2 regions of the Mycobacterium senriense genome follow, and region 2 is predicted to be linked to the other one. Evidence: riboswitches for the same ligand, from Rfam matches in the RefSeq annotation. Region 2 holds a riboswitch; the other holds the start of a gene.
The links. Region 2 has a riboswitch for magnesium ahead of MTY59_RS06855 (hypothetical protein). Riboswitches for the same ligand answer to the same signal wherever they lie in the genome.
Positions count from the first base shown of each region.

Region 1: linked by a shared signal. The riboswitch ahead of MTY59_RS23835 (Rv1535 family protein) and the one ahead of MTY59_RS06855 (hypothetical protein) in region 2 are both predicted to bind magnesium.

Region 1 is NZ_AP024828.1:5,115,476-5,131,553, forward strand. Features, by position in the region: gene ileS (isoleucine--tRNA ligase) at 19-3,147, opposite strand; gene MTY59_RS23835 (Rv1535 family protein) at 3,520-3,771, opposite strand; M-box (ykoK) riboswitch at 4,052-4,237, opposite strand; gene MTY59_RS23840 (NAD(P)H-dependent flavin oxidoreductase) at 4,421-5,545, opposite strand; gene MTY59_RS23845 (carboxymuconolactone decarboxylase family protein) at 5,622-6,191, opposite strand; gene MTY59_RS23850 (VOC family protein) at 6,267-6,668, opposite strand; gene MTY59_RS23855 (AraC family transcriptional regulator) at 6,622-7,464, opposite strand; gene MTY59_RS23860 (hypothetical protein) at 7,547-7,720, opposite strand; gene MTY59_RS23865 (non-ribosomal peptide synthetase) at 8,504-16,078, opposite strand, start outside.
Region 2 is NZ_AP024828.1:1,422,614-1,438,691, forward strand. Features, by position in the region: gene MTY59_RS06830 (L,D-transpeptidase) at 1-756, shown strand; gene car (carboxylic acid reductase) at 898-4,479, shown strand; gene MTY59_RS06840 (hypothetical protein) at 4,483-5,094, opposite strand; gene MTY59_RS06845 (NADP-dependent oxidoreductase) at 5,275-6,219, shown strand; gene MTY59_RS06850 (NRAMP family divalent metal transporter) at 6,211-8,013, opposite strand; gene MTY59_RS06855 (hypothetical protein) at 8,129-8,335, opposite strand; M-box (ykoK) riboswitch at 8,575-8,747, opposite strand; gene MTY59_RS06860 (O-methyltransferase) at 8,872-9,531, shown strand; gene MTY59_RS06865 (acyltransferase family protein) at 9,534-11,528, opposite strand; gene MTY59_RS06870 (aldehyde dehydrogenase family protein) at 11,767-13,194, opposite strand; gene MTY59_RS06875 (thiamine pyrophosphate-binding protein) at 13,224-14,936, opposite strand; gene MTY59_RS06880 (CaiB/BaiF CoA transferase family protein) at 14,980-16,078, opposite strand, start outside.

The sequences.
Region 1 (16,078 bases), 2.1 Mb from region 2:
CGATACCCCGGCGAGCGCTCAGGCCTTGGCGATGCTCACCCGCACGCCGTCACCGATCTCGGCGCCATCGGCCGGATCGCCGAATTCGAAACTGGTGGCCAGGATTTCGCCCGCGATGAGGTCGCGGTGAGTGCGCGCCCAGTCGGCCCGCTCGCCGGGCACGGCCATCACCACCGAAATCCGGTCGGACACATCCAGACCCGTGGACTTTCGCAGCTCCTGCAGCTCGCGGATCCGGTCCTTGGCCCAGCCTTCGGCCTCGAGTTCGGGGGTCACCGTGCCGTCCAGCACCACCAGGCCCGCCCCGTCGGTCAGGGCCGCGGTGAATTCCGGGTCGGCGGCGACCAGCCGTGAGCTGTATTCCTCGGGTTGCAGCACCGCGGGTCCGGCGGTCAGGGTGCCGTCCGGATTGACGACGCCCTCCCCCGCCTTGACCGCCTTGATGGCCGCCTGCACATCCTTGCCCAGCCGCGGCCCGGCCACCCGCGCGTTGACGGTGAGCTCGAAGCGGCCATAGGTGTCGATCGCGTCGGTCAGCTCGACGCTCTTGACGTTGAGCTCGTCGGCGATCAGATCGGCGAACGGCTCCAGCCGCTGCGGATTCTCCACCGCCACCGTGAGTTTGGGCAGCGGCAACCGCACCCGCAGCTTCTTGGCCTTGCGCAACGAGGACGCGGCCGAGCAGACCTCGCGGACCTGATCCATCGCGGCGACCAGGTCGGGGTCGGCGGGCACGTCGCCGGCCTGCGGCCAATCGGTGAGGTGCACCGACCGCTGCGCAGTCAGGCCGCGCCACACGATCTCGGTCACCGACGGAAGCAGCGGCGCGGCCAGCCGCGCCATCACCTCCAGCACGGTGTGCAAGGTGTCGATGGCGTCGACATCTTCTTCCCAGAACCGCGAACGCGACCGTCGCACATACCAATTCGTCAGCGCCTCGGTGAACTGACGCAGCTGCTCGCAGGCCCGCGAGATGTCGCAGGTGTCCATCTCATGGGTCAGGTCGTCGCGCAGCTCGGCGAGCTTGGCCAGGATGTAGCGGTCCAGCACCTGCGTCGAATCGGTGCGCCAGGTACCGACTTTGGGCGCGTAGAGGGCCAGGAAGCTGTAGGCGTTCCAGAACGGCAGCAGCACCTGGCGCACACCTTCGCGGATGCCCTGCTCGGTGACGATGAGATTGCCCCCGCGCAGGATCGGCGAGGCCATCAGGAACCAGCGCATGGCGTCGGAGCCGTCGCGGTCGAACACCTCGCTGACATCGGGATAGTTACGCAGCGACTTGCTCATCTTCTGGCCGTCGGATCCCAGCACGATGCCATGTGCCACACACGTTTTGAAGGCGGGACGGTCGAACAGCGCGGTGGCCAGCACGTGCAGGGTGTAGAACCAGCCGCGGGTCTGCCCGATGTACTCGACGATGAAGTCGCCCGGGTAATGGCCGTCGAACCAGTCGGCGTTCTCGAACGGGAAATGCACCTGGGCGTAGGGCATCGATCCCGAGTCGAACCACACGTCGAGCACGTCGGGGATGCGGCGCATCGTGCTGGCCCCGGTCGGGTCGTCGGGGTTGGGCCGGGTCAGCTCGTCGATGAAGGGCCGGTGCAGGTTGGTGGGCCGCACCCCGAAGTCGCGTTCGAGTTCGTCGAGGCTGCCGTAGGCGTCGACCCGCGGGTAGGCGGGGTCGTCGGACTTCCATACCGGAATCGGGGTGCCCCAGTAGCGGTTTCGTGAGATCGACCAGTCGCGGGCGCCCTGCAGCCACTTGCCGAACTGGCCGTCCTTGACATGCTCGGGGTACCAAGTGATCTGCTGGTTGAGTTCGACCATCCGGTCCCGGAACTCGGTGACCGCGACGAACCACGAGGACACCGCCCGATAGATCAGCGGGTTGCGGCAGCGCCAGCAGTGCGGGTAGGGGTGCTCGTAGGTTTCGTGGCGCAGCAGCACCGCACCGTTGGCCGCGGCGGGACCGCTGCCGTTCTTCAGGTCACGGATGATGTGCGGGTTGGCGTCAAAGACGTGCTGCCCCTGGTAATCCGGGACCGAGGCGTCGAAGCGCCCCTTGGAATCGACGGGCGTGACCGGGGTGATGCCGACTTTGTCGGTGGTCGCCATGTCGTCCTCGCCGTAGGCCGGCGCCATGTGCACGATGCCGGTACCGTCCTCGGTGGTGACGAACTCGCCGGGCAGCACCTGAAATGCGTTGGCAGTATCCATGAAGTACGGAAACGGCGGCAGGTAGCGGGTGCCGAGCAGGTCGGCGCCGCGGTGGGTGGCCAGGATCTCGGGCTCCTCGCCCTTTTCGAAGCCCAGCTCACGCGCATAGGCGGCCAGCCGCGGCTCCGCGAGGACGAAACGCTTGCCCTCGGCCTTGACCTCGACGTAGGTCACGTCGGGGTTGACGGCGACCGCCAGGTTGGACGGCAGGGTCCACGGCGTCGTCGTCCACACCAGCAGATAAGCGCCATCCAGGGCACCGCCGGTGACTTTGAATCCCACCGTGAGCGCGGGGTCCTGGCGGCTCTGGTACACGTCGTCGTCCATCCGCAATTCGTGGTTGGACAGCGGGGTTTCGTCGCGCCAGCAGTAGGGCAACACCCGGTAGCCCTCGTACGCCAGGCCCTTGTCCCAGAGCTGTTTGAACGCCCAGATAACCGACTCCATGTAGGGCAGGTCCAGCGTCTTGTAGTCGTTGTCGAAGTCGACCCAGCGCGCCTGGCGGGTGACGTAGGCCTGCCATTCGTCGGTGTAGCGCAGCACCGAGGCGCGGCAGGCGTCGTTGAACGCGGCGATGCCCATGTCGTCGATCTGCGATTTGTCGGTGATGCCCAGCTGGCGCTCGACTTCGAGCTCGGCCGGCAGCCCGTGGGTGTCCCAGCCGAACCGGCGCTCCACCTTGTAGCCGCGCATGGTTCGGTAGCGCGGGACGATGTCCTTGACGTAGCCGGTGAGCAGGTGCCCGTAGTGCGGCAGCCCGTTGGCGAACGGCGGCCCGTCGTAGAACACGTATTCCGGCGAGCCGTCACGGCGGGCGATGCTGGCCCGGAAGGTGTCGTCGCGGGCCCAGTAGTCCAGCACCTCGAGCTCGAGCGCCGGGAAGTCCGGCGCTCCGCCGGCCGGCTTGGGGTAGGCCTGGACGGAGTCCACCGGCTGAGCCTCGAGGTCAGCTGCGGGGCCGGGTGTGTCGGTCACGATGCGCGTTGTCTCCTGTGCCACGGTGCAAACCGGGGACGACGACGCGCTGGCTGCGCGAGCGCCGCGGTACCACCCCGCTTGCCGCGCTTTCGCGTGGCCGCTCGATGACGGCTGTGACGGGCCTACCCGTTCGGTTCTACTGAGCCAGGACGGCTGTTCTTCCGAAGGCTCCCCGGTGATGGCCGGATCGACGCCAGTAGATCGATTCTACGAAGACCCGCAAATCCGGGTGCACTCCAAGGGGTCACCAAGGCGCAGAGCTACGTCTGCGGCCAGGCGACCTCTTGGAGCCACGGTTGTTCGGCGTCCATCGAAGTTCGTCTTTCAGGCGCGGACTTCGAGGACGCCGACCCGCCACAGTGCGGCGTACACGTGACGCACCGGGACGCTCAGCAGGCGGGCGGCGCCGTCGACCAGCGGGTCGCCCCCGGCGCCGAACGATGCGTTGTCGGACCGGCGGCGGGCTTTGGTCACGGGAGCCTCGGCCGGAGCCGGGATCGTGTCGGTGTCGCGCACCACGGTCAGCGTGGGGGCGGGCGCTACGGTGAGCACTTCGTCGTAGAAAGCTGCGGTCATCTTCGCCTCCTAGAGGGGAGATCCAACGGGGATTGACTGGACTGACGTGTGTCCCATCCCGTGTGATCTCAGAACGCTTGGGCGATAGCCACTTAGCGTTGCGACGACTCAGCCGAGAAGGTCGCGCCGGAGACCGGATCGGGACGAAACACAGTTCGGACTTCGGTCCGGACTATCGCTAGAACTCATGTGTCCCTCACCTCCTCGCGGTCACGACGCATGCGCGGGTCGCATGCAATCTATGCGCAGCAAAGGAGCAGAACCCGACGACCGTCGGGGATCCGCACCTCACTCGTCAGAGCTTCGGCACCACACGACGTGTCCTGGCCTGGAAAAACAATCCGAGCCGGAAGCCACCTGGGCTCAACCCTTAAGCCGGGAGGAGCTGTCCTGACCCGGGGCGTCTTTCGACGTTCGGGGTCAGTGGCCTGTATTCGTGTAGACGCCTCACCTAACGAGGTGCTTACCCGACCGATGATGCACGACGGCTATGGTGGGGTCAAATCCCTGGATAGCGTGTCGGAGATTCTGTACGCATTCATTAGGAGCGCACACAGCATTCGGCCAGGTTCACGGCGCTGAGCTGGGCGTACGCCCGGCGGCCGTCAGGAATTCGTCAATTCCGTGCGGATGGCTTGGCCGCCGCGAATCACTTCTCCACCAGGCCTTCGAGCCGGCCGATGGTGTCGATGAACTCCTCAACCATGTCCAGCACCACCGAACGCGTCGGCCGGACCCGGTCCAGTGAGCCCACGACCTGCCCGACGAAGTAGGTGGCCAGCTCACGCGCCTTGGCGCCCTGATGGGCGGCGGCCTGGTTGATGCGCAGCTGCGGCTCGGTGATCAGCGCGGTCTGCAACGGCATGCCCAGCGGATCCGGGTTTTCCGGCCGCTCCCACTCCTCGGTCCAGGCCGTGCGCAGCATCCGCGCCGGCTTGCCCGTCATCGAGCGCGACCGCACCGTGTCCGACGAGCTGGCGGCCAGAAACTTCTCCTTGACCACGGGCGCCGTCTCGGCCTCTTCGGTGGTCAGCCACACCGAGCCGCACCACACGCCCTCGGCGCCCAGGGCCAGCGCCGCGGCGATCTGACGGCCACGGGCGATGCCGCCGGCGGCGAGCACCGGCACCGGCGCCACGGCATCGACGACCTCGGGCACCAGGACCATGGTCGCCACCTCGCCGGTGTGCCCGCCCGCCTCGGTGCCTTGCGCGACGATCAGGTCGACGCCCGCGGCGGCGTGCCGTTGCGCGTGCCGGGTGGTCCCGGCCAGCGCGGCCACCAGCACGTCCCGGTCGTGCGCGCGTTCGACGAGGTCCGCCGGGGGCGGGCCCAGCGCGCTGGCGATCAGCCGGATGTTGTTGGAGAACGCGACGTCGAGCAGCGGCTCGTAGGTCTTGGGCGAGATGTTCAGGCGACCCAGCGACGCGCGCGGCTGCTCTGCCGTCGCGGTGACGCCGTAGCGGGCCAGGAGGTCGTCGACGAACGCGCGATGCTCGTCGGGCAGCAGGGTGCGGGCCTGCGTGGTGTCGATGCCGCCCTGCTCGGCGCCAACGTATTTGGGCGGCAGCAGCAGGTCGACTCCGTAGGGCTTGCCTCCGGTCTGTTCCTCGATCCAGGTCAGCTCGCTCTGCAGGCGTTTAGGGCTGTGCGCGGTGGCGCCCAGGATCCCGAAGCCGCCCGCGTTGGTCACCGCTGCCACCACGTCGCGGCAATGGCTGAAGGCGCAGATCGGGAATTCGACTCCGAGCATCTCGGCGACCCTGGTTCTCATTGCCCGACGCTAAGAGTTATCGACTGCTAAGTCAATCGGCCACGGCGCGTGGGCAACTCATGTTTGCGCGCCGGCGCTACGACCGGGGAGACCGGCCGTCCGGCGGCCAGCTGGACACGCCCTCCTCCAGCGGCACCTCCAGGCTCTGCAGGATCGACGCGACCATCCGCCAGGCGCCGATGACCGTTACCAGTTCGACGAGAATCGTTGTGTCACCAGCGAATTCACGCTCACATGCCGCCCAGTTCGCGGCGCTCACCGCGCCGTCGCGGACCACGTCGTCGGTCGCCGCAAGCACCGCCCGCTCGATGGATCCGAACTCCGCGTAATCTGGCCAATCCCGCACGCCCAGCAGATCTTCGGCCGGAACGCCGAGCCGCGATGCCACCCGCCAGTGCTGTGTCCATTCGTAATCGCAGGAGGTGAGCCAGCCGATCCGCATGATCACCAGCTCGCGCAGCCGCGAGTCGAGGGTCCCGTGCCACAGCATGGTGGCGAGCAGGTCGTTGATGCCGCGCGCCAGTGGCGGATGGTTGAGCAGCACCTGGAAGATGCTGAGCTCGGCCATGTAGTTGGGGACGGCGGCTTCGTCGGCGGCGGCTTTGGCTTCGTCGAGTGGCAGTCGAGGTAGGCGCGCTGTTGTCATCGGATGAGCACTCCTCCGTGCTGGCGGGACGTCGCGTTCTACCGTCATGGTAGTCAGGCGCAGGTGTCCCGGTGATCAGCTCGGCATCGGTTCGCCAACGTAGTCGCCGAACGACCACAAGTTGCCTTCAGGATCGCGGACGGCGAATTCGGTTGCACCGTAATCGGTTTTGGCGAGCGGGCGAACGATTTCCGCCTCGTGTGAGAGCACCCGTTCGTAGAGGGCAGCGGGATCACCGGTGACGATGTAGCCGCCGGCGGTTCCCGGTTCACGCGACCAGTCCGCCCCGGCTTTGTGGCTGCCCAACATGATCCCGCCGCTGCCTTCCGGCCAATTCAGCTGGGCGTGATCGACCCGGTCGCCGTCGCCGTACCGGGCCGCGACGACGAAGCCGAACGCGTCGACGTAGTAGTCGATGAGCTTGAGAGCGTTATGTGCCTGCAGCGTCAACCAGACGGTCGGATTCGAAGTAGTCATGGTCCCATCGTGAACCGGACGAGTGCCCGCCGTCTTGTATGTTTCGGAACTCTTCGGCCAGCCATGCCCGCGGCGGCACCCCGGCGAACCGGCCGAACTCGCGGGTCAGGTGCGCCTGGTCCCAATACCCGGTGTCGGCCGCGACCGCGGCGAGGTCGACCTGGCCGTCACGACGCGCCGACGCCGCGATCCTGGCCGTCGCGTGCTGGAATCGCATGAGCATCAACACCGTCTTCGGAGATCTGCCGACCTCCCGCTGGAACAGCGCGGTCATCCATCTGGCACTCACCCCGACGCGATCTGCCAACGCGCTCAAAGGAATTCGGCCTCCAGTGCGCTCCATCAGCCGCCAGGCGTACGCGACCTCGGGACGCACGGCCACATCGTCGTGGCGGCGCTGGGCGTCGACAAGGTAATCAGCCACAGTTGCGAAGACGTCGGGCCAATGACGCGCTCCGGCGACACGCTCGGAGAGTTCGATCGCGCGACGGCCGAGTACGTCGACACCGTCGTAGGCGGTGACCGGCAGCTCGGCGCTGGGCATACCGAACAGTGCGCGCGACGCCAACGGGTGCACCGCCAGCTGCACACCGGCTTGGGCACGCCGCTGCCGCACATGACTGGCCTGCACGTGTAATCCACCGAGGACCAATGGGTTGGGCCGAGAACTCGCGAGGCCATCGACGGTGGATGCGGCCTCCACCCCGTCGTCGAGGCTGACGATGAACGTCAACATCGACGACGGCAGACCGCGATGCACAGTCTCGGGCACCTCCAGCGCGCGATAACCCACCATCGACGTGATGCCGGGCGCCTTCCGCGCCGGCGCCACCACGAACTCCCAGCTGCGCTGCGCTTCGCCGCCCATCCCAGCCACGCTAGCGCGGCGGGGTTGCGACGTCAGGTCCCTTGACGGTCATCGCCGAATTCGTCCTGGGCACGACATACGTGAGGAGCCGCTGACCCAACCGGGCCCGAATGTCGGCCGGGTCAGTGGCTCCGGTCACATAGACGAGGCGCTCCTCGCCGGCACCCTTGTCACGAACAAGCACCGCCGCCTCCCCCACAACAACCGAATCGACTAGCGCGGCGCGGGCTCCTCCGCAGACGCTCAGGGCGCAGCCTCGTTCAAATAGCCCTGGCTGCGTACCCATCTCCGCTGTGTGTGGGGCAGTAATACCGGTCACCGTCGATGACAGTCCACCCCAGCAACTGCAGGGCCGACCGTGACGGTGACCCATTGGATGCCCTGACAGTTCTCACGCATCTTTCGCATCGCACTTCGGTCATCGGTGCTTCACCTCGTTCTGCTGCACGTTGGCCAGCAGGCGTCCTCGTCGACACCGTTGCCTTGGGCATCCGGTTAATCAGGCGGGATGCCCGGTCGGCAAACACTGACCGATATTTTTCGTTGCTCCTCGTCGTTTGGCCAGACGGCGAAATCCGAAAGTGTGCGCGACCGAACGGTCAACGCTCACCCGCTCCGAAGACCCCGTAGTCAACATGGGTCGAACAATTAGAAACTGTAATAGGCGAGTACCCCGTTTGTCCACGGTTATACGAACGTATTGTCTTGTAAATGACTAAGAAGATGGATCGTCATTTAGGCGCAAGGTTGTGTACATACTTATAGTACTACTAGACAGTAGTCTGATAACACACAGTATGCACTAGTTGCGATGGGATTTCCGGATTCGACAGCCACGCGTCGCGGCGTTGTCCGCTATCGCCGGGTTACACGTGCTGGCCCCGACAAGCCGGTAGCGCCAATGGCGGATAAACGAATGCGGCGTGGTCCGGATGGACCACGCCGCATTCGCGTTCGTCGTAAGGGGTTACAGCAAACCGAGCAATTGCAGGTCGGTGACGTACTTGACGATCACCGACGCGCTGACATGCGGGATGTCGTTGTCGGCACCGACCTTCGCTTCCTGCACCGCAGCGCGGAAGCGATCCGTCGGTGCGAAGGCACCCCGGGCCGGCTCGGCGGGCTGCAGATTCTTCGGATCCCGCAGCAGCAACGTCAACATCTGCAAGACCGAGTTCTGGCGCTGCCGTTCCGGCAGGCCGCGCAGGCCGGTCTCGAAGCGCTGCAACCACTCGCCGAAGTCGCCGACGCGCTCGATCGGGTAGCCGGCTTCAATCAGCCAGTCGACGTATTCGTCGAGTCCGATGCCGTCGTCGTGCGGGTTCATCACGTGGTACGTCTCGAACCCGTCCATCACCTGGGCACCCAGTTTGGCGATGGCCTCGGCGACGAACTCGACGGGCAGGCCGTCGAAGTGCGCGCTCTGCCGGTTACCGTCGGCGTCCAGCTGGTAGAAGGACTTGGGCGCGGTGCCGGTGGCCACGAGGCTCAGGATCATCCGGGTGAAGATGTCCGCCACGTTGAGCTGACCGGCGTAGGTGGTGTCGGCCAGGATCATGTCGGAGCGGAACACCGAGACCGGCAGACCGCACAGGTCGTTGGCCTCGCGCAGCAGGACCTCGCCCGCCCACTTGCTGTTGCCGTACCCGTTGGCATAGCCGCCGTCGATGACGCGCCGGGCGCTGATGACCCGGACGTCGCCGTCCTCGGTGAACTCCGCCGGGTCGATCTGGCGGCCCACATCCGAAGTCGACACGTACGCGTACGGCTTCTTCTTCGTGGTGAGCGCCAACCGGATCAGCTCCGCGGTGCCCCCGACGTTGGGGGTGAACAACTCGTTGTAGGGCAGGACGCCGTTGACGACGGCCGCGGAGTCGACGATCAGGTCGACGGTGTCGGCCAGCCGCTGCCAGGTCTCCTCGTCCAGGCCGAGGTTGGCCTGGCCCTTGTCGCCAGCGACGACCTGCAGGTGCTCTTCGGCGAGTTCCTGGAAGTGCTGCAGCAGTTCCGGGTCACCGCTGTTGAAGGTCTGCTCCAGGCGGCGCCACGCGTCCTCGTCGGACTTGGCCCGCACCAGGCAGATCAGCTTGCCGTCGACCTGTTCCAGCTGCTCGAGCCATTCCAGTGCCAGGTAGCGACCCAGGAAACCGGTCGCCCCGGTCAGCAGGACCGTCCGGACCTCGGCGCTCGGGCCGGGCAGTGACGGCGCGGTCGACAACGTCGTCGCGTCGATGAACTTGTCCAGCGTGAGGTCGCGGGCGAACACCTCCTTGGCGTCGGCGCCGTGCACCGCCGCGAAGCCGGGTCCGGCGGCGCCCTCGGTGTCGGCACCGCTGGTGATCCGGTGCGCCAGCGCGCGGACCGACTGCGAATCGAACAGGGTGCGCACCGACAGGGCGTCGTTGACGGCGGTGTTGATCTCGGCGATCACCCGCATCGCGGACAGCGAATCCCCGCCCAGCTCGAAGAAGGAGTCCTCGACCGAGACCCGCTCCATGCCCAGGACGCGGGCGAAAATGTCGGCAACGATCTCTTCGGTCGGGTCGGCCGGCGCGACGTACTCGCCACCGCGCTTCTGATACTCCGGTGCGGGCAGGGCGCGCTTGTCGAGCTTGCCGTTGACGGTCAGCGGCAGCGCGTCCAACACCACCACCGCGGCCGGCACCATGTAGGCCGGCAGCCGCTCAGCGAGCTGGATGCGGATCCCGACCGGGTCGGCGGTTCCGGTGATGTAACCGACCAGCCGCTTGTCACCGGGGCGGTCCTCGCGGGCGATCACCGCGGCCTGCTCGACCCCGTCCAGTCCGGCGAGGGCCGATTGCACCTCACCGAGCTCGATGCGGTAGCCGCGCAGCTTGACCTGCTCGTCGGCCCGACCCAGGTATTCGAGCTGGCCGTCGCGGCCCCACCGGACCAGGTCGCCGGTACGGTACATCCGCGCACCCGGGCCGCCGAACGGGCAGGCGACGAAGCGTCCCGCCGTCAGACCGGGCCGGCGCGAATAACCCGTGGCCACACCGTGACCGGCGATGTACAGCTCGCCGACAACACCCTCGGGCGTCGGTCGCAGCCATCGGTCCAGCACGAACAGCGCGGCCCGCGGCACCGGCGAACCGATCGGCGCCGAGCCCGTTCCGCTCTCCAGCGGGGCGCTCATCGCCGCGTACACCGTGCCCTCGGTCGGGCCGTACGCGTTGATCATCACCCGCCCGGGCGCCCACCGATCGACAACCTCGACCGGGCAGGCCTCACCGGCCACCACCAACGCCGTCGACTCCAGACCCTCCGGCGAAAGCATGCCGACCGCCGACGGGGTCTGGCTCAACACGGTGACCCCTTCGGAGACCAGCAGCGCGTGCAGGTCGTCGGGCGAAGCCGCGACCGACTCGGGCACCACCACCAGGCGGCCGCCGTGCAGCAACGCGCCCCAGATCTCGTGCACCGACACGTCGAACACCAGTGAGTGCCACTGCGCCCACACCCCCGCCTCCGGCAGGTCGGCGTGCAGCGTGTCCAGCAGCTGCGCGACGTTCTCGTGGGTGACCGCCACGCCCTTGGGGACACCGGTGGTTCCCGAGGTGTAGATGACGTAAGCGATGTTGTCCGACGACGGGATCGGCAGCGCCGTGCCGGGCTGGTTGCCCAGCGCCGGGTCGTCGACGTCGATGACCGTCGGGCTGCAGCCGTCCAGCCGTCCGCGCAAGCCCGCGGTGGTGACCACGGCGACCGGCTCGGCGTCGGCGAGCAGGAACTCGATTCGGGCGGCCGGCAGCGCCGGGTCGATCGGCAGGTAGGCCGCCCCGGTCTTGAGCACCGCCAGGATGGAGACGATCGCCTCGGCGGAGCGGGAGAACAGCAGCGCGACCGTCTCGCCCGGACCGGCGCCCTCTTCGATCAGCAGGTGCGCCATCCGGTTGGCGGCCTCATCGAGCTCCCGGTAGGTCATCGAGCGGCCGTCGAAGGCCAGCGCCGCCGCGTCGGGGGTGCTGGCCACCTGCGCGGCGAACATGGCCGGGATGGACTTGCCGGTCGCCGGCTGGCTCAACACGACGCGGTTGCCGCGCTCGTCGAGCCACGCGTGCTCGTGCTCGTCGACGACGTCCAGCGACATCAGCCGTCGGGTCGGGTCGGCCGTCATCTCCGACAGCACACGCTGGAACCGCTCGGTCAGCTTCTCGATGCCGGCCGAGTCGAACACGTCGGTGTCGAATTCGACGCGCAGGCCGAGCTCGCGGCCCGGAAGCGCCATCACCGACAGCGGGTAGTGGTTGTACTCCCGGTTGGTGACGTCGGTGATGGCCAACTCGTGGAAGCCCAACGGCACGCTGGTGTCGATCGGGTAGTTCTCGTACAGGAACAAGGTGTCGAACAGCGCGTCGTGACCGGTCACGTGGTGGATGTCGCTCAGCGCCAGGTGCTCGTGTTCGAGGGTGTCGTTGTGGTGCTGCTGCAGTTGCTCCAGCACGTCGGCGACGGTGGTCTCTGCGGTGATGCTGGCCCGCACCGGCACGGTGTTGATCAGCAGACCCACCATGGACTCGGCGCCGATCAAGTCGGCGGGCCGGCCCGACACCGCGGTACCGAACGCGACGTCATGCTGGCCGGTCAGGCGCATCAGCAGCTGCGCCCAGGCGGCCTGCAGCACGGTGTTGACGGTGGTGTGGCAGGAGCGGGCCAGCTCGCCCAGGGCGAGCGTGGTCTCCGCGGACAGCCGGTAGGACTCCACGGCCCGCCGGCCGAGCCGCATCCGGCCCGCCGGGCCCACCAGGGTGGGGGTGTCGAAGCCGTCGAGGACCTGGCGCCACGCCGCTTGCGCGGCGGTGCGGTCCTGCCCGGCCAGCCACGTCAGGTAGCTGCGGTAGGTCGCCGGCGCGGGCAGCTGGTCGCCGTAGTAGTTGGCGAGGATCTCGCGCAGCAGGATGGGCAGCGACCAGCCATCCATCACGATGTGATGGTTGGTGAGCACGAACCGGTACCTCTTGTCTGCGGTGCGGATCAGCGCCGCCCGGAATGCGGGACGGTTGGCCAGGTCGCTCACCGCGGCGCGCTCGGCGGCGCACAGCTCGTCGACCCGCTGCTCGGGGTCGAGATCCTCGGCGCCCAGCTGGATGTACCGCCACGCCATGACCGGGTCGGCCGGGATGACCTGGACGGGCTCACCGAACTGCGGGCAGAAGCGGGCCGCCAGGTTGGGGTGGCGGCTGACCACGGTGTGGACGGCGTCGTGCAGGCGGTGCGAGTCGAGCTCACCGGTCACGGTGATTCCGAGCTGCACCGCATAGACGTCGTCGCCCGGGTCCTGCGCGAAGCTGGCGTGGAACAGCAGGCCCTGCTGCAGCGGGGTCAGCGGCAGGATGTCGGCGATCTGGTGCTGCTTGCTCAGCTCATCGATCTGCCGCTGGTTCAGGCGCGCGGGCGCGATGTCCGACGGGGTCAGCCCGCCGCCGCCGCCCTGCACGTGGGCGCAGATGCCGATGAGCGCCTCGAACCACAGCTGGCTGAGCCGGCTGATCTGCTCGCGGTCCATCGCGGAGGCCGCCCACGTCCAGTTGGCGTGCAGGTGGGGGCCTTCCTCGGTGTCCATGGTGCCGGCGTTGAGGTCGACGGTGTGCATCAGCGGCATCGCCACCGCCGCGGCCGCGCCGCTCAGCGACAGGCTGTCGGGGCTCAGCCGCCACAGCTCACCGGGCAGGTCGGCGGCCGCGCCCAGCCGTCCCAGGTAGTTGAATCCGATCACGGGGTCGGATCCACCCAGGTCGATGTCGGGGTTCAGGTAGCGCAGCAGGCCGTAGGTCAACCCGTCCGGCAGGGCGCGCAGCTGCTCCTTGGTGGCCTTGATCGCCGCGCCCAGCGCGTCGTCGCCGGCGACCACGTTCGCCCAATCCAGGCCGTCGACCGTCAGCGACACCGGGTACTTGGTGGTGAACCAACCCACGGTGCGGGACAGGTCGACGTGCGGGCCGAGCTCTTCCTGACGGCCGTGACCCTCGACGTCGATGCCGATCGGCGTTGCACTGCCGAGGAACTCCGTCCAGGCCATCCCGAACGCGATCAACAGGATGTCCTGCACCCCGGCGTGGAAGGCCGCGGGCACCTCACCCAGCAGCAGCCTGGTCGTCTCGACATCCAGCGACACCGACAACTGCTCGGCGGTCTGGTAGGTGTCCTCCTCGGGGCGAACCGCCGGCAGCACGGCCGGGGTCGCGACCACCTCGCGCCAGGCGTCGGCCTGCTCGACCACCGCCGGGCTCTGTGCGTGCTCGGCCAGCAGCGAGGACCAGCGGGCGAACGAGGTGCCGCCGGCGGGCAGCGCCACCGGCTGACCGCTGTGGTGCTGCGCCCACGCGATGTTGAGGTCCTCGATCAAGGTCCGCCACGACACGCCGTCCACGGCCACGTGGTGGATGATCAACGCCAATTGGCTTGTCTCGCTTGCCCAGACCGCGCTCACCATCACCCCGGCGCCCGGGTTCAGCCGAGACCGGGCGGCCACCAGGGTCGCGTCGGACAGCTGCTCGACCGACTGCAGGCAGTCGGCCGCCTGCACGGTGCCCGGTTCGGGCGCCTCCAGCGACCAGCCGCCGTCGCCGTCGTCCTCCACGCGCAGCCGCAGCATGGGGTGACGGTCCAGCAAGGCCTGCAGCACGACCAGGACGTCCTCGGAGGTGACGCCCGTGGGTGCGGCCAGCACCATGGTCTGGTTGAAGTCGTCGATCGGGCCCTGCACGGTTTGCAGCCAATGCATGATCGGGGTGGCCAGCACCGGCCCGATCCCCTCGTCGACCACGGCGTCCTCGTCGGCGCCGTCGGTGGCCACCCGGGCCAGCCGGGCGACCGTCTGCTCGACGAACACGTCGCGCGGGCGGCACATCACCCCGGCCGCGCGGGCCCGGGCCACCACCTGCATCGACAGGATGCTGTCCCCACCGAGGTCGAAAAACGAGTCGTCCACGCCGACCCGCTCGACGCCGAGCACCTGGGCGTAGATGCCGGCCAGGATCTCCTCGGTGTGGTTGCCGGGGGCGCGGTATTGGCCGGCGCGCTTGTGGTACTCGGGCGCGGGCAGGGCGCGCTTGTCCAGCTTGCCGTTGACCGTCAGCGGCAGGCTCTCCAGCACGACGACCGCGGCCGGGACCATGTAGGCCGGCAGCCGCTTGCCCAGCTGGGTGCGCAGTTCGGCCGGGTCGGCGGTCCCGGTGATGTAGCCGACCAGGCGCTTGTCGCCGGGGCGGTCCTCGCGGGCGATCACCGCCGCCTGGTCCACGCCCTCCAGCGAGGCGAGGGCCGACTGGATCTCGCCGAGCTCGATGCGATACCCGCGGATCTTCACCTGCTCGTCGGCGCGGCCCAGGTACTGCAGCTGCCCGTCGGCGCCCCAGCGGACCAGGTCACCGGTGCGGTACATCCGCGCGCCCGGCCCACCGAACGGGCAGGCCACGAAGCGCGACGCCGTCAGTCCGGCCCGGCGGGCATATCCGGTGGCGACGCCACGGCCGGCCACATACAACTCGCCGACCACGCCTTCCGGCGCGGGCCGCAGCCACTTGTCCAGGACGAACAATGCCGCACCGGGAACCGGCGATCCGATCGGCGGGGCACCGGACTCGCCGGCGAGCGGCGTGCTCATCGCCGCGTAGACGGTGGCCTCGGTCGGGCCGTAGGCGTTGATCATCACGCGTCCGGGCGCCCAGCGGTCGACCACCTCGGCCGGGCAGGCCTCACCCGCGACCACCAGTGCCGTGGACTCCAGGCCCTCCGGCGAGAGCATGCCCACCGCGGACGGGGTCTGGCTCAGGACGTCGACCTTCTCGGCGACCAGCAGGGCGTGCAGTTCGTCGGGCGAGACCGCGACGGACTCGGGAACGACCACCAGACGCCCGCCGTGCAGCAGCGCTCCCCAGATCTCCCAGACGGACACGTCGAAGACGAGCGAGTGCCACTGCGACCAGACCTTCCCCGGCCCGGTCGGCAGATCGGCGTGCAACGTCCGCAGGAACTCGGTCACATTGCGGTGCGTGACCGCGACGCCCTTGGGCGTCCCCGTGGTGCCCGAGGTGTAGATCATGTACGCGATGTCCTCGGGCGCCGGCCCCACCAGCGCGCTGCTGGGCTGCCCGTCCGCCGCGGCTTCGTCGACATCGATGACGGGCAGGTCGAACCCGTCCAGCCGGGTGCGCAGGCTGGCCATGGTCACCACCGCGATCGGCGTGGCATCGCCGAGCATGAATTCCATCCGGGCCGACGGCAGCGCCGGGTCGATCGGCAGGTAGGCCGCGCCGGTCTTCAGCACCGCAAGAATCGAGATGATCGCCTCGGCCGAACGGGAGAACAGCAGCGCAACGCATTCGCCCGGGCGCGCGCCCTGTTCGGCCAGCAGGTGCGCCAGCCGGTTCGCGGCCTCATCGAGCTCGCGGTAGGTCAGCGAGCGATCGCCAGAGGTCAGCGCGACCGCGTGGGGAGCCTTCGCCACCTGAATGGCGAACATCTCGGGAATCGACGACGAGGACTTGACCGGCTTGGTCAGTACCGCCCGATTGCCCCA
Region 2 (16,078 bases):
ATGCGGCGGGGTGTTCGTTATCTATTTGTTGTGGTCGCGATCACGGCTGTGGGTCTGGTGGCGCCGGTCGGTCGCGGCACCGCCTCCGTGCCGCTACCGCAACCCAGCCCCACAGTCGCCTCGATTTTGCCCGCCAACGGCGCCGTGGTCGGCGTGGCCCATCCGGTCGTGGTGACCTTCACCGCCCCGGTGGCCGATCGGGCCGCCGTCGAACGGTCGATCCACGTCACGTCGCCCAGTGGTACCCGCGGACACTTCGAGTGGGTTCAGAACACGGTCGTGCAGTGGGTGCCCAACCAGTACTGGCCGGCGCACACCCACGTGTCGGTCGGCGTGCAGGCGTTGTCGACGGGCTTCGACACCGGCGATGCGCTACTCGGCGTCGCCAGCATCTCCAAGCACACCTTCACCGTCAGCAGGGACGGAGAGGTCCTGCGCACCATGCCGGCGTCGATGGGCAAGCCCAGCCGCCCCACCCCGATGGGCAGCTTCACCGCGCTCGAAAAGCAGCGCACCGTGGTGATGGACTCACGGACCATCGGCATCCCGCTCAGCTCCCCCGAGGGATACAAGATCACCGCCTCATACGCCGTTCGCGTCACCTGGAGCGGCGTCTACGTGCACTCCGCCCCGTGGTCGGTCGATTCCCAGGGCAACGCCAACGTCAGCCATGGCTGCATCAACCTCAGCCCCGACAACGCCGCCTGGTACTTCAACGAGGTGAACGTGGGCGATCCCATTCAGGTCGTGGCCTGAGCGCCAACGACACCTGCCCGGCGTGCCGCGAACCCACCGGCGCCTCCGTCGCGGTGTGACAACCGTCACAACCATTGAACGGAAGCCTGAACCGTGGGGGTTCGTTCAGGTAGACGAGTGATCGTCAACGAGAGGCGGGCCATGACTGACGACGCGAAGCGCACGAAAGTTAGCTCCACCGGCCCGATCAGCGCGGTGCGCCAACAGGTAGCCGACCGCATCCGCGACCTGGACGCGCATGACGAAGAGTTCCGCGGCAGCAAGCCCGATTCCGCCGTGCAGCTCGCGGCACGCCAACCCGGCCTTCGGCTGCCGGAGATCCTGGAGATCTTCGCCGAGGGCTACGCCGATCGCCCCGCACTGGGCTGGCGGGCCCGCTCGTTGACCACCGATCCCGCCACCGGCCGAACCAACGCACAACTGCTGCCTCGGTTCGACACCATGACCTACCGCGAACTGTGGGCCAACGTCCGCGCCATCGCCGGCGCATGGCGACACGACACCGCCAATCCCGTTGCGCCCGGCGACTTGGTCGCCACCGTCGGTTTCGCGAGCGCCGAGTACCTCACCATCGATCTGGTCTGTGCCTACCTCGGGCTGGTGGCCGTGCCGCTGCAGCACAACACGACGGCCTCGCGGCTGAGGCCGATCGTCGAGGAGGTCGAGCCCTCCACGTTGGCCGCCGGTGTCGGTTATCTCGACCTGGCCGTCGAAGCGGCACTGGGTAGCTCGTCGTTGCGGCGGGTCGTGGTCTTCGACTACCGGCCCGAGGTCGACGAGCAACGCGAGCCCGTCGAACGCGCGCAGGCGAAGCTGACGGACGCCGGCGTCACCGTTACTATCGAGACCCTCGACGACGTGATCGAGCGCGGGCGGACCCTACCGCCGGAGCCGATGTTCACCGGCGACACCGACGAGCGGCTGGCCATGATCATGTACACCTCGGGCAGCACCGGATTGCCCAAGGGAGCCATGTACACCGAGCGGATGCTGTGCCGGTTGTGGACCACCGAACTGATGCCGGACTTCACCGACACCCCGGTGATCAACGTGAATTTCATGCCGCTGAATCACCTGGGCGGCCGGATACCGCTGTCGACGGCGTTCCAGGCGGGCGGCACCAGTTACTTCGTCCCGGAGAGCGACCTGTCCACCCTGTTCGACGACTGGAACCTGGTGCGCCCCACCGAAATGGGACTGGTGCCACGCGTCGCGGAGATGCTGTACCAGCGCTACCAGAGTGCGGTCGATCGATTCGAAGTCGCGGGCGCCGACACCGCCGCGGCACAGGCGCACGCGCAGGTCGAGCTGCGCGAGCAGGTCCTCGGTGGACGCATCGTGACCGCGTTCTGCGGCACCGCGCCACTGGCGGCCGAGATGCGCGCCTTCATCGAAACCTGTTTGGAAGTCCATGTTCTCGACGGCTACGGTCTGACCGAGGTCGGCATGGTGAGCAAGGACGGATGGATCACCCGACCGCCGGTGCAGGACTACAAGCTCATCGACGTTCCCGAGTTGGGCTATTTCCTCACCGACAAGCCTTATCCGCGAGGCGAATTGCTGGTGAAGTCGCTGAGCGCCACGCCCGGGTACTTCAAACGGCCCGATGTCACCGCCAAGGCCTTCGACCCCGAGGGCTACTACCGCACCGGTGACGTGATGGCCGAGCTGGAGCCGGGCCGGCTCGCCTACGTCGACCGCCGCAACAACGTGCTGAAACTGGCCCAGGGCGAGTTCGTCGCCGTGGCGCGGCTGGAAGCGGTGTTCTCCAGCGCGGCACTGGTGCGCCAGGTCTTCGTCTACGGCAACAGCGAACGGCCCTATCTGCTGGCCGTTGTCGTCCCGACCGACGACGCCGCGGAGAGGTTCGCCGGCGACGCCGACGGCTTGAAGGCCGCCCTCGGTGAATCCCTGCGCCAGTCGGCCAAACTCGCCGAGCTGCAGTCCTACGAGGTACCCGTCGACTTCGTGGTCGAGACGGAGCCGTTCAGCGAGGACAACGGCCTGCTCTCCGGGGTGGGAAAGCTGCTGCGGCCCAAGCTCAAAGAGCACTACGGCGCCCGGCTCGAACAGCTGTACGCGGAGCTGGCCGAAAACCGGGTGACCGAATTGCGTGCCTTGCGCGAAGGCGCGGCCGACCACCCGGTGATCTTCACCCTCAGTCGCGCCGCCGAGGCGCTGCTCGGCCTGGCCGGCGGGCCGCCGGCGCCCGACGCGCTGTTCATCGAGCTCGGCGGCGACTCCCTGTCGGCGTTGACGTTTTCAAACCTGCTGCGTGACATCTTCGACGTCGATGTGCCCGTCGGAATGATCACCGGCCCGGCAACCGACCTGGGCCAGCTCGCGGAATACGTTGAATCCGAACGCCAATCGGGGTCGCGGCGGCCGACCTTCGCAACCGTCCACGGGCGAGGCGCGACGCAGGTCCGCGCCGCGGACCTCACCTTGGACAAGTTCATCGACGCGACCACCCTGGTCGAGGCCCCGGCGCTGCCGCGCGCGACCGGCACGCCGCACACCGTCCTGCTCACCGGCGCCAACGGCTACCTCGGCCGCTTCCTGATCCTGGAGTGGCTCGAACGGCTCGCCGAGACCGGCGGAAAACTCATCTCCGTCATCCGCGCCGCGGATGCCGCGGCCGCCACCAAACGCCTGGAGGCCGTCTTCGATAGCGGCGATCCGCAACTGTTGGAGCGCTTCCGCACGCTGGCCGCCGATCACCTCGAGGTCATCGTCGGCGATATCGGTGAGCCGAATCTCGGCCTACAGCAAGGCACCTGGGAGCGCCTCGCGCAGAGTGTGGATCTGATCGTCCATCCTGCCGCACTGGTCAACCACGTGCTGCCCTACGACCAACTGTTCGGCCCCAACGTGGTGGGCACCGCCGAATTGATTCGCCTGGCGATCACGACACGGATCAAGCCCGTCACGTACATGTCGACCGTCGCGGTGGCCCTGTCGGTCGATCCGGCCGCGTTCGCCGAAGACGGCGACATCCGTACCGTCAGCGCACTGCGGCCGGTCGATGACAGTTATGCGAACGGGTACGCGAACAGCAAGTGGGCCGGCGAGGTATTGCTGCGCGAGGCGCACGACCTGTGCGGCCTGCCCGTCGCGGTCTTCCGGTCCGACATGATCCTGGCGCACAGCCGTTATGCCGGACAGCTCAATGTTCCAGATGCGTTCACCCGCTTGGTATTCAGCTTGCTGACCACCGGTATCGCACCGGCCTCCTTCTACCAGGCCGATCCGCAGGGAGGCCGTGCGATCGCCCACTACGACGGGTTGCCCGCCGACTTCGTGGCCGAAGCGGTGACCACGCTGGGCGAACAGATCGCCACGGCCGCCGAGGATTCCGGCACCTACCGGTCCTTCGACGTGATGAACCCGCACGACGACGGCATCTCGCTGGATGTGTTCGTCGACTGGCTGATCGCCGCCGGACACGACATTCGGCGCATCGACGACTACGACGAGTGGCTGGGCCGGTTCACGACCGCCCTTCGCGCCCTGCCCGACAAGCAGCGCCAGCATTCGGTGCTGCCGTTGCTGGACGCCTACCGGAAACCGGAGACCCCGCTGCGCGGTGCCCCGGCCCCCACCGACGTGTTCCGCAGCGCCGTGCGGTCGGCGAAAATAGGTGCGGACCAAGACATTCCGCATCTGTCGGCGGCATTGATCGACAAGTACGTCGCCGATCTGCGCTTGCTTGGCCTGGTGTAACCGCTAGCCGGGCAGCCCGGCCCTGACCGCGGCATCCTGCTTGCGGGCGATGTCGAGGGCGACGGCCGGATCGAGCGGGTCGGTCGGCGCGCCATCGAATTCCAGGGTGACCAACGCCTTGCCTTCGGTGAAGACCAAGACCGTCATGGCCTGGGAGTTGTCCGGCGAGGTGCCCGAGATCGTCACCCCGTGGGCGCCGACGGCAAGCGGCTGCCAACTCCCATTCACCTTGCCGTTGTAACCGCCCTGGGTGGAAGCCAATTCGGCGGCGGCTGCCGCCGGGTCCGCGGCGACCGTGATGGTGTCCCACAGCCGGCGGCTGCTGTCGGCGTTGGCGAACAGTTGGGCGACCCCCGGCGCGTTGTTGGGGTTGAGCATGGGCGACTGCGGCGCGGTGAGACCGCCGCCCACGTCGTTCGGCTTGATCAACAAGAAGCCGTAATCCGAGGGCTGACCCGAGGGCGGGCCGGTGACCACGCTCGAACTGGTCGAAGCGGCGGAACTCGACGCCGACGGGGGCGAGGCCTTGTCGGCGCCGCCACATCCGCTGCTCGCGGCGCCGATCACGACGATGGCAACGGCCCAGCCGGCTTTGCCGATCCGATCAACTTCCACGCATGTTCCTTCCACGTGTCATCGGTATCCGGGTTTCACCGCGGCTCCCGACGCCGCCGGCGAAATGCTGGTGTGAACCAGGCTTGCTACGAACATATGCCCACTGGGCACCCGGTGGGTAGCACATCGGGTGCCTATGCTGGCGTGGGTAGGAGCATCCTCGACCGGAAGGAGATCGGCATGACGGCTGCGGCGGCGCGCGCGGTACGGTTCGACCGCTACGGCGGACGCGAGGTGTTGTACGTCGCCGACATCGAGATGCCCTCCCCCGAGCCCGGCGAGGTCGTCGTCGAGGTTCGAGCCGCCGGGATAAACCCCGGCGAGGCCGGCATCCGGGTCGGGGCGATGCACGAGATGTTCCCGGCCACCTTCCCCTCCGGACAGGGCAGCGACCTGGCCGGCGTCGTCACCGCCGTGGGACCTGGGGTCACCGAGTTTTCCGTCGGCGACGAAGTCCTGGGATTCAGCCTGCGTCGGTCCAGCCACGCCACCCACACCGCGGTTCCGGTGAACCAGTTGATCCGCAAACCGGCCCAACTCGGTTGGGAGGCAGCGGGTTCGCTGTACGTGGTCGGGGCGACCGCCTATGCGGCCGTCCGCGCGGTGGCACCCCAACCGGGTGAGACGATCGCCGTGTCGGCCGCCGCGGGCGGGGTGGGCAGCCTGGTCGTGCAGCTCCTGGTGCTGCGCAAGGCGCGGGTGCTGGGCATCGCCGGGCCCGGCAACGCCGAGTGGCTGCGCGCGCATGGTGTCATACCGATCGCCTACGGTGACGGGCTCCTCGAACGGCTACGCGAGGCGGCACCGGATGGCATCGATGCATTCATCGACCTGTTCGGCCCGGACTACGTCCAGCTCGCCGTCGATCTCGGCGTGGCGCCCGAGCGGATCGACACCATCATCTCGTTCCAGAAGGCGGGGGAGGTGGGCGCCAAGACCGAGGGCAGCATGGAGGGCTCGACGCCCGAGGTGCTCGCCGAGATGGCCGACCTGATCGTCTCCGGAGCCATCGAGTTCGACATCGCCGCAACCTACCCGCTGGACCGGGTCGCCGACGCGTATGCCGAGCTGGAGCAGCGGCACACCCACGGGAAAATCGTTCTGCTGCCCACTAACTCACAGTGAGGCTGCCGGCCCGACCACACCTGCCTGCACGATCTTGATGATGACGAAGGCCACGGCCACCACCAGGTAGCCCCGCAGGGTGAACAGCCCCGCCCGGCGCATCGGCGACATCGTCGGCCGATCGAGTAGCGCGAGGTTGGGGGTCTGCCAGCCGGCCCGGTCCTGGCGACGTACGGCCCGGCGCTCGGCACGCGTCAGCGACGCGGCCTCGTCGAGTTCGTCGACCTCCTCTGGGTCCAGGCCACCGCCGAGCGTGCGCACGATGGCTTCGGCGTCGGTCAGGTTGCGGTGCCGTCGGCCAACGACGATCATCATCGCGCCGGCGACGATGCCCAGCACCGCTCCGCCGGCAAGGCCCTCCTCGAGCGTGGCGGTGGACAGGTTCGGAAAGAAGGTGGCGGCCGTCAACGCCAGCGACAGCAGCACCAGACACCACACGATGGTCCACGCAATGATGTTCTGCCGCACCGTGTTCACCCACGGGCCCAGCACCGCCCGGTCGTTGCACAGCAGCACCAGAAAGACGGTCGCCGAGGGAAGCAGGACACCGGCGAGCGCCTGCACACCCTGCGTCACCAGGCCCAGGATGTGGTCGGGGCTGAAGGAGACCGCCGCCGAAACTCCGAGCAGTATCGCGTAGCCACCGTAGAACAGCGGGGCCTCGCTGATCTTCCAGTGCAACGAGTGCCGCTTGCCCATGGCATCACCGACCGCGTAGGTGGTTGACAGGCCGACGGCGTTGGCGCCGATCAGCGATGCGTCCAGCAGGATGATCGCGAACAGCACCCCCAGCGTCCCGCCCAGATGCTTCGACAATCCCGCGGCGACCGCGCCCGCATCGGTGAAGTGACCCGCATCGGCGGTGTCGGTCAACCCGAACGCCGCCACGGCCATCAACGCCGTCGCGCCGACCATGACCACGACGATTCCGATGGCCAAATCCGCTCGGCCGTAGGGGATCCAGCGGGCGGTGATGCGCTTGTCCACCACGTTGGACTGCTGGAAGAACAGCTGCCACGGCGCGACCGTGGTGCCCACGATCGCGACCACGAGCAGCAGCACCGTGGAGTTGAGGCCGCCCGGGAACTGCGGGATCAGGCCGGCCACCGCCGTTTTCGGGTTCGGATGCACCAGCCACACCATCGGGAAGACCAGCACGTTCACCGCAATCAGCAGGAACATCAGCCTCTCCCAACGGCGGAACGACCCGCCGGCCACCACCGCGAACAGCAGCACGGCCGCGGCAGGGACGGCGACGACCCTCGGGCAACCCAGGAACCCGAGAGCCAGTGAGACGCCGATGAATTCGGTCACGATCGTCAGAGCGTTCAGGACCAGCAGATCACCGACGCTGAAGGCGCCCCAGAACTTGCCGAACCGCTCGAATATCAAGCGCGCGTGCCCGACCCGGGCCACCGCGCCGAGCCGTAGCACCATCTCCTGGTTCACGTACAGCACCGGAATCAACAGTGCCAGCGTCCACAACAGTCCCATGCCGTAGTTCTGGCCGGCCTGCGCGTAGGTCGCGACGCCGCCGGCGTCGTTGTCGCCCACCATAACGATCAACCCCGGACCGGTGATGACCGCCAGTGTGCGCAGCCGGCGCCAGCGTCCGCTGAACGCCCCGTAGCCGCCGTCCCCGTCGCGCCGGATGCGCCCGAACGCGCCGACGATGTCGCCGACGTGCGCGGAATCGAGCACCGTCGGGCTATGCGCCTCGCGGCGTGCGTCTTCCCGCGCGGCAGCAGCGAATCCCGAGTCGCGGCGACGGCCGCCGGTGTCGATCGAAGTCATCGAATCCTCGCTATCTCGAACACTTCTCACCTCGTGATGAGGCAGTCGCGGTTGCGGCACTCAACGCGCCTGCGGCGACGGGCGGCGCTGTGACGCCCGTCGCCGCGGCGGTGGTTCAGCGGTCCGAACCCGAGGCGTGGCCACCCAGCGATGCGGTGACCATCGCGATCGGCATCCTCGACACGTACAGGTTGGCCCGCTCCTGCTGGGTCAGGCCGGCCTGCCAGTGAAACCTGTTGGCCAACAACCGGCCTGCACGCAGCATCGAGCGTCCGCGCATCCGGGAAGCGGTGGAAAAACGGTGCGTGATAACAAAAGCCATGATCTTCTTCTCCTGACGGAGGCCCGATCGGCATCGGCACGGCTGCTCGGCCGCGCAGCACCAGGAGAGGTCAGGCGGTGAGAGAAATGCCGGAACCGGATCGGGACAAGACGGATTTCGGATAGGGACTATCGCCGGGACTCATCTCGCCCTCACCTCCTCACGGCCAAGACACACGCGGGTGTCACCACATTCACCTGAACGAAAGAGGCAGGAATGACCCGCGTCACATGCCGCGGGTCGCACCCCTCTCGTCGGAGCTTCGGCACTGCACGGCGTATCCGGAACATTCCAGAAGCCACTTGGGCTCAACCCTTGGGTCCGGGAAGAGCTGTCCTGACCCGGGGCGTCTCTCGACGTTCGGGGTCAGTGGCCTGTATCCATGCAGACGCCTCACCTACCGAGGTGCTTGCGGGGTCCATAGTGGCACCGCGGTCGCGGGCTCGTCAAACGCGTCGTCAAACGCTTAACGGATCCCTGACGCCCGGCGCGGCTCTCCCAGCGCCCGCCCAGGCTGCGCGCCTAGGCTCGATGCCATGACCACAACGTTGCAGGATGCCCGGGTCGCTTCGACGCTCGACCGCATGTACGCCGAGTCGAAAAACCAGATGGCGCTGTTGCGCGAGCGGCGCGGCACGTTCGATCGCCCGATGACCGCACAGGAGCGGGCCGAGGCGATGAGCGAGTTCTACATCCCGGTGACACCGGAAGCAGGCAGGCTGCTGTATTCACTGGTACGCGCCACCCGCCCGGCCACCATCGTCGAATTCGGCATGTCTTTCGGCATTTCCGCCGTGCACCTGGCCGCCGCGGTGCGCGACAACGGCACCGGCCGGGTGGTGACCACCGAACTCAGCGATACCAAGATCGCCGCGGCCAAGCAGACGTTCGCCGAGACCGGTCTCGACGACGTCATCACCATCCTCGAAGGCGACGCGCTGTCCACGCTGGCGGACGTTGCGGGGCCGGTCGATTTCGTCTTGCTCGACGGCTGGAAGGACCTGTACCTGCCCGTGCTCGAGTTGCTGGAACCGCGCCTGTCACCCGGTGTGCTCGTCATCGCCGACAACGCCAGCTCGGCCGACATGGCGCCCTATCTGGACCGGGTGCGCAACCCGGAGAACGGCTACGTGAGCTTCAACTTCCAGGTTCGCGACAGCGACAGCATGGAGATCAGCTGCCGCACAAGCGGTTAGGACTACCTCAGCGATTCCTCGAGCCACGGCGTCAGCCACTTCACCCCTTCGGGGGTGAGGTGGACGCCGTCGCTGCGGACCTTGATGCCGTCGACCTTGGCGGTGTAGACACCGTCGGGGCACAGCTTCTTGTTCAGGTCGAGGATCGCGACGTTCGGGTGGTGGCTGACGGTCTTGCGCAACATGGTGTTCCACAGGTTGACCCGGTCCGGCTGGTCCTCCGGATACAGCCGGCCGTCCGGCTTTTCACCACCCCGGCTGTAGGGGACGGTCGCGACCACCACGTGCACACCGGTGGCACTCACGATGGTCAACGCCCGTTCGAGCTCACCGTTGAGGTAGGCGTCGAACGTCGGGTCGCCGATGTGGGTCCACTGGCCCTCGTTGACCCGGTCCACCGTTTCCCAGCGACCGATGACCAGCAGCGCGACGTCCGGCTGATCCTGGCTAACCTGCCTCGACCAGCGAATCGGCCAGCCGTCGCATTCGGATCGTTGCTCGAGAGTCTGACCGATGTAGCGGTACGGCGTGCCGCGCACCAGGCTGCATCCGATGACGGTGTGGTCGAGGAACGCAAACCCCGGCGTCGGGGGCAGGTAGTGCATCCAGGTCCACCCGATCGAATCACCGAACACCGAAACGGTGAACGGCCGGTTGGCATCTCGGGGCCGGGTGCCGCCGGGCGGCGACGGCGAGACCGCCGCGACCGCCGAGACGCCGGGCGGTAGGCCGACCTCGCGCAGACCGGGCCCGGTGCCCACCGGGACCACCAGCAGGGTCACCGCGGCCGCGCTCGCCACGGTCGCGGCCGCCAGCGGCAGCAGCGGCACCCGCGCCGGTCGCCAGCGCCGGATGGGTTGTTCGAGCAGCCAATACGATGCCGCGGCCAGCACCAGCGTGGCGCCGCACCGCGCGGCGAACAACGGCAGCCCGGACCACCCGGTGCGTTCGCCGTTGAGCGCCAAGAAGATTGGCCAATGCCACAGGTAGACGCCGTAGGAGATGGTTCCCAGCCACACCAGCGGGCGCAACGCGAGCGCGCGGGCGATGAGGCCGCGCTGCTCCAGCGCGACGGGTGCGATCACGATTACCGCCGCGATCGCGACCCCGATCAGCAGGCCGTGCCGGAATTCACCGCTGGCGCCGGTGGCGTAGTGCGTCGCCGCCGCCAGCCCCGCCAACCCGAGCAACGGCAGAACGCGCGCCACTCGGCGACCCCATCGGGTACGGATCATGCACCAGCCGCGGTTCATCGACGGCCAGTCCCGAACCAGGAGGGCGGCCGACGCGGCGCCGACCAGCAGCGCCTGCGCGCGGGTGTCGGTGCCGAAGTAGATCCGGTCGCGGGTGCCATCCGACGTCATGACGATGGCGAGCGCAGCCGAGGCCAGTGCTCCCACGGTGGCGATCAGAAACGTGGCTAACCGCACGCCGCCGACGGTCGCCCGGGTCGAGCGGCGCCTGGCGCGGGCCGCGAGCAGCAGGGTGACCGCGATCAGCAGCACCGGCCAGACGAAGTAGTACTGCTCCTCCACCCCGAGTGACCAGGTGTGCTGTAGCGGCGAGGGCGGGGCGCCCTGGGTGAAGTAGTCGGTCTTCTGAGCGACGAACCGCCAGTTCGCCATCCATACGAAGGCCGCGATGGCGTCGTCGCGCAACCCGGTCAGCGACCGGTCGGGCAGCAGCTGGCGGGCCGCGGCCACGGTGAGCACCATCAGCACCAGCGCGGGCAGCAGTCGCCGGGCGCGCCGGATCCAGAAACCGGTGAGCTCGATACGGCCGCTGCGTCCCAGCTCGTCCAGCAGCAGCGAGGTGATCAAAAATCCGCTGAGGACGAAAAAGACGTCTACGCCGATGAATCCGCCGCTGACGCCGGGAATGCCGCCGTGTCCGATGAGCACCAGTGCAACCGCGATCGCGCGCAGCCCGTCGAGCGCCGGGATTCCGCTGGCCCGCTCCGGCCGGTCCCAGATCGCCAGCCGGCCGACGCGGCGCATGGGGGCGACCCATCGGCGCCGAGTACGACGAGCCGGTGCGGGGTGAGACCCGCCCGGCTCGGTGCTTACTGTCAGCGCGCCGTAACTACCATCTCGCCCGGCGCCAAGGTTGATGCCGATACGTCGCTGCCCCTCCTGTTGAGTTCAGCAAGCCAGCCTAGAGGCGGGCGCGCAGGATCAGGTGGAGGACACGCGAGGTGTTTTTCGCCGCGCTGCGTTCGGATTTCGGCCCGACCCGTCAGGCCTTGTCAGGCGCGTAGCCCAGGGTGCTTTTGACCTCCAGGTACTCGTGGAAGCCGAATTCGCTCCATTCGCGACCGTTGCCGCTGCGCTTGTACCCGCCGAACGGTGCGTTCATGTCGAACGCGTGATTGATGGTCACCCATCCCGCGCGGATCTTGCGGGCGACGTCGCGCGCCGTGTCGAGGTCGGCCCCCGAAACGAAGCCGGCGAGGCCGTATTGGGTGTCGTTGGCGATCTCGACGGCGTGGTCGAGATCGTCGTAGCCAAGGATGCACAGCACCGGCCCGAAAATCTCCTCACGCGCGATCGTCATGTCGTTGGTGACGTGCGCGAAGACCGTCGGCTTGACGTAGTAACCTTTGTCCAGTCCGTCCGGCCGGCCCGGGCCTCCCGCAACCACGGTCGCACCCTCGTCGACGCCCTGCTGGATCAGGCGCTGCACCTTCTCGAACTGCGTCCTGGACGCCACCGGCCCGATCGCGGTCGCGTCGTCGGTTCCCACCGCGACTTTCTCGGCGGTTTCCCGCGCGATGGCAATGGCCTCGTCCATCCGGGAATTCGGGACCAGCATGCGCGACGGCGCGTTACAGCTCTGCCCGGAATTGGGCATCATGTTGGCCACGCCCGCACTGACGCCCGCGGCGAAGCCGCTGTCGTCGAGGACGATGTTAGGGCTCTTGCCGCCGAGTTCCTGGGTCACCCGTTTGACGGTCGCGGCGGCGTTGGTGGCCACGTCCACACCGGCGCGGGTGGATCCGGTGAACGACACCATGTCAATGTCGGGATGGCTCGCCAGGGCCACGCCGACGCCCGCGCCGTCACCGTTGATCAGGTTGAACACCCCTGCCGGCACGCCCGCGGCATCCAGGATCTCGGCGAAGATGTAGGGCGAATACGGCGCCACCTCAGAAGGTTTCAGGATGACGGTGCAGCCGGTCGCCAGCGCCGGGTAAACCTTGACCGCGACCTGGTTGATCGGCCAGTTCCAGGGCGTGATCAGGCCGCAGACGCCGATCGGTTCCTTGGCGATCAGCGTCGCCCCTTTTTGTTCGGAGAACGAAAAGTTCTTCAGGGCGTCGATCGCGGTGGTCAGGTGGCCGATCCCGAGAAAGACCTGAGGCCCCGCGGCCAGCGAGGGCGGCGCGCCGATCTCCTCGGTGACCGCCTCGGCGAGATCGTCCGCGCGCTTCTGGTATTCGGCGAGGATGGCCTGCAACAGGTCCAGGCGCTGCTCGCGGGTGCTCTGCGACCAGCCGGTGAAGGCCCGCCGGGCGGCCTGCACCGCCACGTCCACGTCGACCGCCGATCCCAGCGAGATCTTGCCGGAAACCTGCTCGGTTGCCGGGTTCTCGACGTCGAAGGTGTTGGGGCGCACCGGGTCGACCCACTGTCCGTCGATGTAGAACTTCAGGTATTCGCGCATGACATCGATCCTCTTTCTTCCTGCGGGCCCTACTGGGTGCCTTCGGCGTACCAGGTCCGGAATCGGTCGTACTTGGGCATCTCCTCGGAATTGGCCTTCGGATCGATGCACACGTGCACCACACCGACTTTGCCACTGGCGTAGGCGCGAGCGATCGCCGGGCCGATCTCTTCTTCCTTCTCGACATACTCACCGTGGCACCCGAAGCCCTCGGCAACCTTGTCCATCCGGACGTCCTTGCTCCAGTGCACACCGGGCTGCGGCGACGGCTGGGAGAAGGTGCGCTTGTACACGCCCACTTCCAGGCCCCACTGGTGGTCGACACCCACCACGCACACCAGCGGAAGGTTTTGCCGCGCAGCGGTTTCCAACTCGGCGATGTGGAACAGGAACGCCGAATCGCTGGTCAGCAGCATCACCGGGCGCTTGCCGCCCTCGGCGACGGAGGCTCCGATCGCGTAGGGCAGGCCGGTCCCCAGGTGGCCGAAGTTCTGGTTCCAGATCACGTCGCGCGGCTTGGACTGCGAGTAGGTCCACTGGAAGATCACGGTCGCGCCGCCGTCGCGCACCATGATGCCGTCCTCGAGCGCATTGAACGCCTTGGTGGCTTCGACGACGTAGCGTGCCGGATGGATCGGCGAGCGTCCGGACGGTGCCGATTCCGCCATATCCGCAAGCTCTTTCGCATCCTTTTCGATCAGGGCCTGTAGCGCGGGTGCGGGCTTGCGTGGGGAATCCTTGAGCGCGGAGACCAGCTGCGGTATGACGCCGCGCAGATCGCCGACCAGCGCCACGTCCATCGGACGGTTGACGCCGATGGCGGCCGGGTCCTGCTCCACGTACACCCACTTGCGGTTCGCATCGTTGCCGGCCCAATGCTGGGTCCGGCCGTAGTGCATCGGCTCACCGAGTTCGGTGCCCAGCGCGACGCACAGGTCGGATTCCTCGACCGCCTCGTTGGCGGCCGGGGAGAACAGATAGGGGAACGTCCGATCCTGCAGTCCCGGGATGAACGAGGTGCCGCCGGAGGTCTGGATCACCGGGCAGGCCATCAGCTCGGCCAGCTCCTTGACCTGATGCTGGGTGCGGGAGGTGTGGACCCCGTGTCCAACCAACAGGATCGGGCTGTCGGCCTCGCGGATCAGCTTGGCCGCTTCGGCCACCTCACGGTCGCCCGCGCCCTGGTTGACCAGCCGATACCGGTGCGGCGGCGGCGGATCCGCGACATCGAGCTCCGCCAAGATGACGTGCGACGGGTACTCGATGTAGGCCGGGCCGGGGGTGCCGGACATGGCGCGCCGGATCGCCTCGTGGACGATTTCGTCGGTCTGGTCGGCGTACTCGATGGATGCGCTGTACTTGACCGACGACGCGAAAAGGGGCTCCTGGCGGACGAATTGGATGCGACCGCGCCGGACCCGGCGTTCGGTGATGCGGGCGCGCTGACCGCCGAGGAAGATCACCGGCGAGTTCTCCACGAGCGCGCACTGGATCGCGCCGGCGATGTTGGCCATGCCGGGTCCGAGCGTGCCGATGCACAGCCCGGGCTTACCCGTCATCCGCGACGCGGCTTCGGCCATGAATCCCGCACTCAGCTCGTGGTGCGGTGCGACCACCGACCAGCCGCGGGCGTCGGCCTCGGCGAACATGTGCACGAAGTTCGGGTCCGGGATGCCGAACAGCGTGTTCACGCCCTCGGCCTCGAACAGGTCGAGGATGCGATTGTAAACGGGCACGCCCATGGTCTTCAAACTCCTTCATCAGCAATATATTTCGTTGAGATCGCTATCCGGAACCAGGAACACCGTCGACCGCCAGGCCCAGCTGGTCGAGGATCTCCGCGGTGTGTGCGCCCAGCTCGGGTGCGGGCCCGGCGACGCGGCCCGGTGTCTGGGAGAACCAGGTGGGTACGCCGGGGAAGCGCACCGGTCCGTGCGGGCTGTCCACCGTCTCGAACATGCCGACGGCGTTGAGATGCGGGTCGTCGAACAGCGCGCCGGGCGTGTTCAGCGGTGCGGCCGGTATCTCGAGTTCGCGCAGCAGCGCCAGCCACTCCGCGGTGGTCCGCTCTTTCATGGTCTCGGCGACCAGCCCGTAGACGGTGTCGATCTCGCGGGCGCGCTGTTCCAGCGTCGAATACAGCTCGCTGGCCCACGGTGGCTGAACGGCTTTCATGAAGGCGTTCCAGTGCTTGTCGTTGTAGATCAGCGCGGCGATGTAGCCGTCGCTGGTGCGGTACGGCCGGCGGTTGGGCGCCACGGTGCGCGGGTACACCGCCGGCCCCAGCGGGGGGTCGAACAGGGCGCCGTTGGCATGTTCGACGAGCATGAACGAGGCCATGGTCTCGAACATGGCGACCTCGACCTCCTGCCCCTGTCCGGTGCGCTCGCGGTGGAACAGCGCCATCGTCGTGGCGTACAGCGCCGTCAGGCCGGCGATCTTGTCGGCCATGATGGTTCCGACGTAGTCGGCCTCGCCGGTCAGTTGCTGTTGCACCGCCGGCAGGCCGCATTCGGCCTGGATCGTGTCGTCGTAGGCGGGACGGTCGTGGTCGGGCCCGCGTCGGCCGTATCCGTAGCAATTGGTGTAGATGACAGCGGGATTGATCGCGGCGACGTCGTCGTAGCCGAAGCCGAGCTTGGCGATCGCCTTGGCACGCATCGAGTGGATGAACACGTCGGCGGTCTCGATGAGCGCGCGCAGCGCGCGTGTTCCGGCGTCGGTCTGCAGGTCCAGCACGATGCTGCGCTTGCCGCGGTTGACGTTGACGAACACCCCGCTCATGCCCGGCGCCGGTCCCACCGAGATGAATCGGGTGTTATCGCCTTGCGGTGGTTCGACTTTGATCACGTCGGCGCCCATGTCGGCCATGATCTGCGTGCAG